DNA from 3 places in the Luxibacter massiliensis genome. Region 2 is predicted to be linked to each of the others. Evidence: predicted binding sites of a transcription regulator. Region 2 holds the regulator's gene; each other region holds the start of a gene.
What was found. The regulator NrdR, encoded in region 2, represses ribonucleotide reductase genes. The targets are predictions, from matches to a motif close to CACAANATNTTGTG.
Positions count from the first base shown of each region.

Region 1: EFA47_RS10265 (ribonucleoside-diphosphate reductase subunit alpha) is a predicted target of NrdR. The motif match lies at 1,728-1,741, and genes of this name have one in related genera.
Region 3: EFA47_RS13150 (ribonucleoside triphosphate reductase) is a predicted target of NrdR. The motif match lies at 1,575-1,588, and genes of this name have one in related genera.

Region 1 is NZ_UWOE01000001.1:2,214,648-2,217,932, reverse strand. Features, by position in the region: gene EFA47_RS10280 (DUF3793 family protein) at 1-130, shown strand, start outside; gene EFA47_RS10275 (flavodoxin) at 115-546, shown strand; gene EFA47_RS10270 (ZIP family metal transporter) at 719-1,501, shown strand; gene EFA47_RS10265 (ribonucleoside-diphosphate reductase subunit alpha) at 1,786-3,285, shown strand, end outside.
Region 2 is NZ_UWOE01000001.1:2,734,870-2,738,154, reverse strand. Features, by position in the region: gene EFA47_RS12560 (ABC transporter permease) at 1-522, shown strand, start outside; gene EFA47_RS12555 (YlmC/YmxH family sporulation protein) at 605-859, shown strand; gene nrdR (transcriptional regulator NrdR) at 910-1,359, shown strand; gene EFA47_RS12545 (DUF6092 family protein) at 1,453-1,725, opposite strand; gene EFA47_RS12540 (nitroreductase family protein) at 1,715-2,248, opposite strand; gene EFA47_RS12530 (ABC transporter substrate-binding protein) at 2,762-3,285, shown strand, end outside.
Region 3 is NZ_UWOE01000001.1:2,856,971-2,860,255, reverse strand. Features, by position in the region: gene EFA47_RS13160 (TetR/AcrR family transcriptional regulator) at 77-667, shown strand; gene EFA47_RS13155 (anaerobic ribonucleoside-triphosphate reductase activating protein) at 735-1,430, shown strand; gene EFA47_RS13150 (ribonucleoside triphosphate reductase) at 1,702-3,285, shown strand, end outside.

The sequences.
Region 1 (3,285 bases), 520 kb from region 2:
AGCCAGGGCGAGATTGATTTTCAATGAATTTGACCAGGCCAGGGTATGGGCGGTCAATGAGTTTCTAACAGGCAAGAGCATACAGGACATTGCTCGGAATCAGGAGGTATCAGAATGGATATATCAGTAGTATATTGGAGTGGAACAGGAAATACGGAGGCAATGGCGCAGGAGGTTGCTAAAGGGATTGAAGAGGGCGGGGGCAAGGCAAGGCTTTTGGAAGCCAGTGCGGCGGATGCAGCCAGCCTGGCACAGGAAAATGTTTTTGCCCTTGGATGCCCGTCTATGGGGGCTGAACAATTGGAGGAGACAGAGATGGAGCCTCTCGTAGAAGCGCTGCTCCCACTTGCTGCAGGAAAACATGTTTTACTTTTTGGATCCTATGGATGGGGCGATGGAGAGTGGATGCGGGACTGGGCGCAGCGGATGAAGGAGGCTGGTGCAGTATTGACCCGTGAGGAGGGAATTATTGCCAATGAGGCCCCGGACGATGATGCCTGCAAAGAATGCAGGGCAGCAGGAAAGGAGCTGGCAGAGCTTACATAAATTTTGTTGACAAATATGAGCATTCAAGCATAAGATAGATTCATGGACATAACTGCCCGGGCGCAGCAGACTGTAACCGGAGCAGGTTGTTTAGTAAGTATAAATCATACATATACAGGGATGCACCGGACATATAACGGGGCACCCCTGTAAAGTATATGGGGGAAAGAACATGAATCAAAATATGCTGATTGGGATATTCATCCCGTTTGCAGGAACAACCCTTGGATCGGGCATGGTGTTCTTCATGCGGGGGAAAATGAATGAAAAACTGCAGAAAGCTCTTTTGGGGTTTGCATCAGGCGTCATGATGGCTGCTTCTGTATGGTCGCTTTTAATCCCAGCCATTGAGATGGCTGAGGAGAACGGACATGCGGCATGGCTGCCTGCAGCGGCTGGTTTTTTGCTTGGCATGGGGTTTTTACTTCTGTTAGATACAGTGACGCCACATATGCACCTGAATGGGCAGGAACCGGAAGGGGTAAAATCCAATCTAAAAAAGACTACCATGCTTGTGCTGGCGGTTACACTGCATAATATACCGGAGGGTATGGCGGTGGGTGTAACTTTCGCCGGATTGGCAGCAGGGAATACCATGATATCACTGGCAGGCGCTTTTGCATTGTCCATTGGCATTGCCATCCAGAATTTTCCGGAGGGGGCAATTATTTCTATGCCTCTTAGGGGCGAGGGGGTATCTAAAGGGAGATCCTTTTTATATGGGACACTATCTGGCGTGGTGGAGCCTGTGGCGGCGGTCCTGACTATCCTTTTAACCACATTTGTAGTGCCTATCCTTCCCTATTTACTTGCTTTTGCGGCAGGCGCCATGATTTATGTGGTGGTGGAGGAGCTGATACCAGAGGCCCAGGCAGAACCCCACACGAATATAAGCACAGTGGGGGTAGCTATAGGTTTTACGCTGATGATGATATTGGATGTGGCCCTGGGATAGGAGTATACAAACTATACCTGGGAGTGTGGATGAAGGGGTACCCTGGGACAGATAAATTATATACGGTTTTATCTGCAGTGCGGGTATAGACAGGGATTCTCCCCGGGGTTTGGACTGGGGAGAATCCTTTTCCTATGCAGCGGCCTGGCTTGCGGGGGGGGATTAAAAGGTTCTCCCGGCTTGTCCGTGTAATCAAATATTTTACAGAAAAAATAAGATTGAATATAACTATATCTTGTGTTAATATTGATGGCAGCATCAATAAATGGTATTGGAGAGAGGTTATGCAGATTAGTAAAAGAAACGGGACACAGGAGGGTTACTGTCCCGGCAAAATAAAAAGGGCAGTGAGCCTGGCCTTTACAAGCGTGGGAAATGAATTGGACGAGGAAGAGGCAGGGCGGCTTCTGATCCGGGTAGAAAGGAAAATTCAGGAACAGATACCGGACAGGCAGCAGATATCTGTGGAGGAGATTCAGGATCTGGTGGAGCAGACCCTGATGGAGGAGAATTATTATAAAGAGCTGAAGAGCTTTATCTTGTACCGGGAAGACAGGGCAAGGCGCCGCAGGGAACGGCAGAAGCTGGCGGAAAAATTCTCTCATATGCCTTCCCTGGAAAAGGTACTGCATGAGGTGCAGAAGGAGTTTGAGGAGGAAGAGTACAGCCTGGAACATCTATATAAAAAATTCAGGGCATTTGAGAAGACGGACTTAAGTGAGAGTGAAAAGCTGGCCATGCTGATAAAGGCGGCAGTGGAGCTGACAACCCAGGAGGCTCCCAGATGGGAGATGATCGCGGCCAGGCTTTTGATGGTACAATTTGAAAGGCGGCTTAAAAGGAATATGGAACAAAGAAATCTGGCTGGCTTTGGCGATAAGCTGGAATATTTGTCCCAGGAAGGCCTGTATGGGACTTATATTTTGAAGTACTATACAAAGGAAGAGGCGGATTTGTTTGCAGGCTGGCTGCAGCCTGAGAGAGACAAATTATTCACATATTCAGGGCTTTCTCTCCTGATAGAACGTTATATCATCAGGACCCGCCAGGGGGACGTTATGGAGTCTCCCCAGGAAATGTTTCTTGGGATTGCCATGCATCTTGCCATGAAGGAGACGGCCAACCGCAGCCAGTGGGTGAGGCGGTTTTATGATATGCTGAGCCTAAAGAAAGTGACTATGGCCACGCCAACTCTCTCAAATGCAAGGAAACCCTATCACCAGCTTTCCTCCTGCTTTATCGATACCGTGCCTGACAGCCTGGACGGCATTTACAGAAGCATCGATAACTTTGCTAAGGTCAGCAAATTTGGCGGGGGCATGGGGATGTATTTTGGAAAAGTAAGGGCCAGCGGCAGCGCCATCCGAGGCTTTGAAGGGGCGGCAGGAGGCGTGATCCGCTGGATACGGCTGGCCAATGATACGGCTGTGGCAGTAGACCAGCTTGGGATGCGGCAGGGCGCTGTGGCGGTCTATCTGGATGTGTGGCACCGGGATCTGCCGGAATTTCTAAATCTGCGGACCAATAACGGGGACGACAGGATGAAAGCACATGATGTATTCCCGGCAATCTGTTATCCTGATTATTTTTGGAAGCAGGCTAAGGAAAATATCGATGGTGACTGGTATATGATGTGCCCCCATGAGATATTGACAGTCAAAGGATATGCGCTGGAGGACTGTTTTGGGGAGGAATGGGAGCAGAAATATAAGGACTGTGTCCAGGATAACAGGATTTTAAAAAGAGTCATACCGATTAAAGATATTATTCGCTTAATTATTAAA
Region 2 (3,285 bases):
CTTCTTGTATCCCCCATCAGGAGGAGTTCCATTGTATTGGGGAAAGTTTTCGCCCTGATGATTATTTCTGGTGTATCCTCAGTGGTGTATGTGGGGGCGCTGGTTGCATTTATGCCTCAGATGATGGGGGGCATGGGCGACGGTATAAGCTTAAGCCTGAGCGCGGCCCAGATAGCAATGCTGGCAGCGCTGTTGATTGCCATTGCCTTTTTATATTCAGCTATCATTGTATTGATTTCCGTATTTGCTAAGACAGTGAAGGAGGCCAGCTCCTATGTAATGCCGGCTTACATGCTGATTTTGGTGCTGGGGATTACTACAATGTTTACAACAAAGACGCCCCAGCAATGGCTTTATGCAGTTCCGGTGTACAATACTTCACTGACTCTGCAAGGCATTCTGACCCAGGAGGTGACTGGGATGCAGTATGGGCTTACTCTTGGGGTGACTTTGCTTTTAGGGGCCGTGCTGATTGTAGTTATTGCCAGGGCATTTGAAAGTGAGAAAGTAATGGCCATATAATACACAGAATTTAGGATACCTGCATACAGTAACAGTAAGGAGAGCTGCCGCTGTATGCAGGTATTTTTGTGTGGTGAAATAAATGAGATTATGTGAATTGAGAGAAAAGGAAGTTATTAATGTATGCGACTGTAAAAGGCTGGGATGTATTGTAGATGTAGAGATTGATATCTGCGAGGGAAGGGTGGAGGCCATCGTCATTCCGGGGCCTGGGAAAATATGCGGATTCCTTGGGACAGACGGGGAATACGTCATCCCATGGCACTGTATTAAGAAAATAGGGCCTGATATTATTTTAGTAGAAATCAGAGAAGAAAAATTTTTGCAAAAGTACTAGTTATTGTGTATAATTAAAAAAAATAAACGGCAGAAAGGCGGATTAAATCTATGAAGTGTCCTTATTGCGGCCATCCAGATACACGGGTAATTGACTCCAGACCTGCGGAGGATAAGAATTCTATCCGCAGGAGACGCTCCTGTGACGAATGCGGAAAGCGCTTTACTACCTATGAAAAGGTCGAGACAATTCCGCTGATTGTAATTAAAAAAGATGACAACAGAGAACAGTATGACCGATCTAAAATTGAGGCTGGAGTTTTGAGCGCCTGCTATAAAAGGCCCGTCCCTGCTTCCGAGATCCAGAAAACCATTGATGAGGTGGAACTGGAGATCTTTAACCGGGAAGAAAAAGAAATACCCAGCAGTGAGATCGGTGAGATTGTCATGGACAAGCTTAAAACACTTGATCCAGTGGCGTATGTCAGATTTGCTTCTGTCTACAGAGAATTTAAGGATGTGAATACATTTATGGCAGAGCTGAAAGAATTCTTAGAATAGACAGCAGGCAGAAGAGTTTACTGCCTGGAAGTTTACATACAGGGTCCGGACCACTGGCGGACAGAGGGTTAGGCCCTGTATGTAAACGAAAGGTTAAATAAAATCTACCAGTTTAGCAGAAGCATCCTGCAGCATTTTATAGAAGCCTTCCTCATCGGAAGTGCTTTTTTGTTTGCCATCTTCTATAATGGAGATAAGTTCTGCAAGATGTTTGTCATCCTGGGAGTCTGCAAGCAGCAGTCGGCACAGCCGTTGTGCTGCCTCGATCATGCGCAGGGGTCCATAGATATGGGGTTCATTTTCCAATCCCGAGGCACTTGTTACCATATAGATTAAAAGCTCAAGTAAAGCATCTCTATGATTCATTGTCTTTCCTCCATCCGTTAAAAGTTACGACTTCCTCAAGCTTTTTCCTGCGGGGAATCCGTGGCTCTCCATCTGGCCACCCAATGGAGAGAAGCAGTTCTATCCGGTATGTATCCGGGAGGCTAAGGATCTTACGCACAGCGGCATCATTATAGGATTTGACTGCACAGGTCCCAAGTCCTTCCTCCTGTGCCTTTAACATGATATTTTCAGCGGCCATAGAGGCGTCCATCATACAGCCATAAATCTCGGAATTACGGGAACCATGTTCAAGGGCGTAGGCCATGTCAGAACATATAATAAGGATGATGGGCGGATTGCCGCTTAATCCTGGACTGAATAGACTGATTTTGCCCACAAGTTCTTTTTCTGTGAGGAAGATAAACTTCCAGGCCTGGAGATTACTGGCACTTGGGGCCAGGCGTCCGGCGTCAGCCAAACGAAGCAGGAGGTCATGCCCTACTGGAGTATCTTTGAACTTCCGTATACTCCTGCGGGTGTTGATAGCTTCTGTTACATTCATAGTTAATACCCTCTCTTTCGTATAATATTTGCGTATGCCTTGCTGTCAAAGTCTGTTTTCCTGTACTTATTGAACTACTAATATTCAATGAGGCCTAAGAACCCGGAGCCAAGGGAGTTTTGGGGTTAGTGCATATAATATACCGTTGGTGTATTCCTGCGGGCAACCAGCCAGGCGGACATGCTCACATGTCCAGCTGGAGGCTGCCGGGAGGGTCTGATGCCCCGGTGCCTGCATTGCTGCCAGTGTGCTGTCCCGTATGCTCGCATCAGGGCCTTTGACTAAAATTTTAAGGGATAAATAGTATAATGTCAATGAATACACCTCCCTAACAGGAGTATATACTTGTGTTTCATAAGTACGGATTGAATTGTCCGATTTTAAAGGTCTGTATGGGCAGCCAATGTATAGGCAAAAAATTGTATGTGATGAAATACTTGCCAATATCAGATAAATCTTATAAAATATAATCGACAAATTAATAATGAAGGTTATTTGAAGAAGGAGACAGACATGAAAAGAAAGGTAACAGGAATTCTTTTAGTGCTTTCAATGGCTGTAACTATTGCACTGAGCGGATGTTCAGGTGATAAGGATAAGGCATCGTCAACCACGGAGAATAAGCTTTCAGGAAACCCAGTCGAGGGAGGGAGTATCAGGGTAGGTATTTCCCAGGATTTAGACAGTCTTGACCCACATAAAGCAGTTGCGGCAGGAACAAAAGAGGTTTTGTTTAATATTTATGAAGGTCTGGTAAAACCAGACAAGGATGGTAATTTAGCCGAAGCCGTAGCCAGCAGTTATGTAATTTCTGATGATGCCAAGGTATATACATTTACCTTGCGCGATGGGGTGAAATTCCATAATGGGAACGACGTGACGGCGGAAGATGTGAAATATTCGATAGACAGATGCGCTGATACGTCAAATGGGGAACCGTTAGTATCAGCGTATTCTATTATCGAGAGTGTCAATATTTTAGATGACAGGACAGTGGAAGTCCGTCTGACAGAGGCGAACACAGAATTCCTTGCCTA
Region 3 (3,285 bases), 120 kb from region 2:
AAAGGGTCTGTCCCCTTTGCATATCCAGTAATTTATGTTAAAATAAAATAAATTTATCGGAGGAAAGGCTGGAGATATGAACGCACTAACAGAAAATAAGGGGGTCAAGGCCAGGATTGTCTCGGCGGCCTGGCAGTTATTCCATGATAAGGGATACGACCATACGACAGTAGATGACATTATTGAATTATCAGGTACGTCTAAAGGCTCTTTTTATTATTATTTTAATACTAAGGATGAATTGCTCAGCACGCTGTCAACGGTTCTGGACGATTATTATGAGGAGCTGTATGCAGAGATGGATCAGGAGATGAATAATTATGATAAGCTTCTGTATCTGAATTATAAGGTTCACTCTATGATTGAAGAGAAAATCAGCATTGACTTGCTGGCTTCTTTATATTCTACACAATTGATATCAAAGGGGCAGAGGCATCTTTTAGATCAGAATAGGGTATACTACCGCCTCATATCGGGGATAGTGGAGTCTGGTCAGAAAAAGGGACAGATCCGTTCAGATAAATCTATTAGTGAAATCACCAAGTACTATTCACTCTGTGAAAGGGCGTTAATTTCGGACTGGTGCCTAAGCAGGGGTGATTATTCCCTGGGAGAGTACAGCAGAGAATATATGCCTGTTATGATTGAGCACTTTAAAGGTTATTAAGCTCATAGTTTATGCCGGGGAAAGGGATGGACAGTATAGTTGGTGTTGATAGGAGGAAATGGGGTATATGAACATTCAGGGACTGCAGAAACTAACTCTTTTAGATTACCCGGAAAAAGTAGCCTGTACTATATTTACTGCCGGATGCAATTTCCGCTGTCCATTCTGCCATAATGCATCCCTGGTGACACATATTCATGAAGAGAATCAGATCCCTGAAGAAGAAATATTTGCGTTTCTTAGAAAAAGACAGGGGATTTTGGACGGAGTGTGCATTACAGGGGGCGAACCTCTGCTTCAGCGGGATATTATAGATTTTGTCAGAAAGGTTAAAGAGATAGGGTATGCAGTTAAGCTGGATACCAACGGCAGCAGCTTTGAAAAACTCAGGCAGATGACAGAACAGGGGTTATTGGATTATATAGCCATGGATATTAAAAATGCACCAGATAAATATGGGAAGACGGTAGGGATTGAGGATTATAATATAGAAAATATTTTAAGGACTGCGGATTATCTCTTGTCAGATAAGGTATCCTACGAATTTCGTACTACTGTGGTTAGGGAATTACATAAGAGAGAAGACTTTGCCGCTATTGGGCGCTGGATCAGTGGGGCCAGGCGGTATTATCTGCAGGGGTTTAAAGATTCGGGAGACTTAATTGTCCCGGGACTTAGAGGTTATACAAGGGAGATTATGGAGCAGGCGCTGGAAATTGTCCGGAGGAATGTACCGCATGCGGAGCTCAGGGGGGTAGAATAGTGTTAAGAGGATATATGAAAAAATCCTGTGCCTCTGCATGTCAGCGCCATACTGTCACTCAAACGAAGAACCGTAGGGGCAGCGTTTGGGTGACTTTTTGTATCCTATCATGCACAAGATATTGGTGTAAACTTAAAAGTTGCACACAAGATATTGTTGTATGGTTATTGACAAGAAAAAACCATGGTGATAGAATTATTTCAGATGCCCAACTAAGATGAGTTGGGCAAAAATTATCTGGCTGGGCAAAAGAAAGGGGAGACTGTATAATATGTATCAGGTTGTAAAACGGGATGGAAAAATAGCTGCATTTAATATATCAAAAATAAGCGACGCGATAAAAAAGGCATTTGAGGCTCAGGAAAAGGAATATAATCAGGATATTATTGACTTACTGGCATTAAAGGTGACAGCAGATTTTGAGCCTAAGGTAAATAAAAGCCTGGTATCTGTGGAAGATATTCAGGATAGTGTGGAGGCTGTGCTTATTAAGACCGGGTATGCGGATGTGGCAAAGGGGTACATCTTGTACAGGAAGCAGAGAGAAAAGATCCGCAATTTGAACTCTACATTGCTGGATTACAAAGAGATAGTGGACAGTTATGTAAAGATTACTGATTGGAGAGTGAAAGAAAATTCTACTGTGACATATTCCGTGGGGGGATTGATTCTGAGTAATTCAGGAGCTATTACGGCAAATTACTGGTTGTCTGAAATTTATGATGATGAGATAGGCAAGGCACACAAAAATGCAGATATCCATATTCATGATTTGTCCATGCTCACAGGGTATTGTGCGGGGTGGTCGTTGAAACAATTGATACAAGAAGGCCTGGGCGGAATACCAGGCAGAATTCAAGCGGCACCTGCAAAGCACTTAAGTGTGCTTTGTAACCAGATGGTGAATTTTCTAGGGATTATGCAGAACGAATGGGCAGGCGCCCAGGCTTTCTCTTCCTTTGACACGTATTTAGCTCCTTTTGTAAAAACAGACCATCTGACATATCCAGAGGTAAAGAAATGTATTGAATCCTTTATTTATGGGGTGAATATCCCATCCCGTTGGGGAACCCAGGCTCCTTTTTCTAATATTACCCTGGACTGGACAGTGCCCAATGACTTGTCCTGCCTTCCAGCCATAGTCGGCGGGGAGGAGCAGGGATTTACATACGGGGAATGCCAGCAAGAGATGGATATGATTAATAAAGCATTTATTGAGATTATGATTGAGGGGGATGCAGACGGAAGAGGATTCCAGTACCCTATTCCCACGTATTCTATCACAAATGATTTTGACTGGAGCGACACTGAGAATAACAGGCTCCTGTTTGAGATGACAGCCAAGTATGGTACGCCCTATTTTTCTAATTATATTAACAGCGATATGGAACCCAGTGATGTCAGGAGTATGTGCTGCCGCCTGCGCCTGGATCTGCGTGAACTCCGCAAGAAATCAGGAGGTTTCTTTGGAAGCGGTGAGAGCACAGGGTCTGTTGGAGTTGTAACAATTAATATGCCCAGAATCGCATATTTATCGGAGAATGAGGAAGAATTTTATAAAAGGCTGGATAAAATGATGGATATTTCCGCCAGGTCTCTTCATACAAAGCGTGTTGTAATATCGAAACTCATGGATGAAGGACTGTATCCTTATACAAAGAGATATCTGGGTTCTTTTGACAATCATTTTTCTACAATCGGCCTGATAGGCATGAATGAAGCTGGGCTGAATGCAAAATGGATCAGAGAAGACATGGCCCATGCAGAGACACAGCAGTTTACGAAGGATGTATTGAAGCATATGAGGGAGCGCCTGTCAGATTACCAGGAGATGTATGGCGACTTATATAATCTG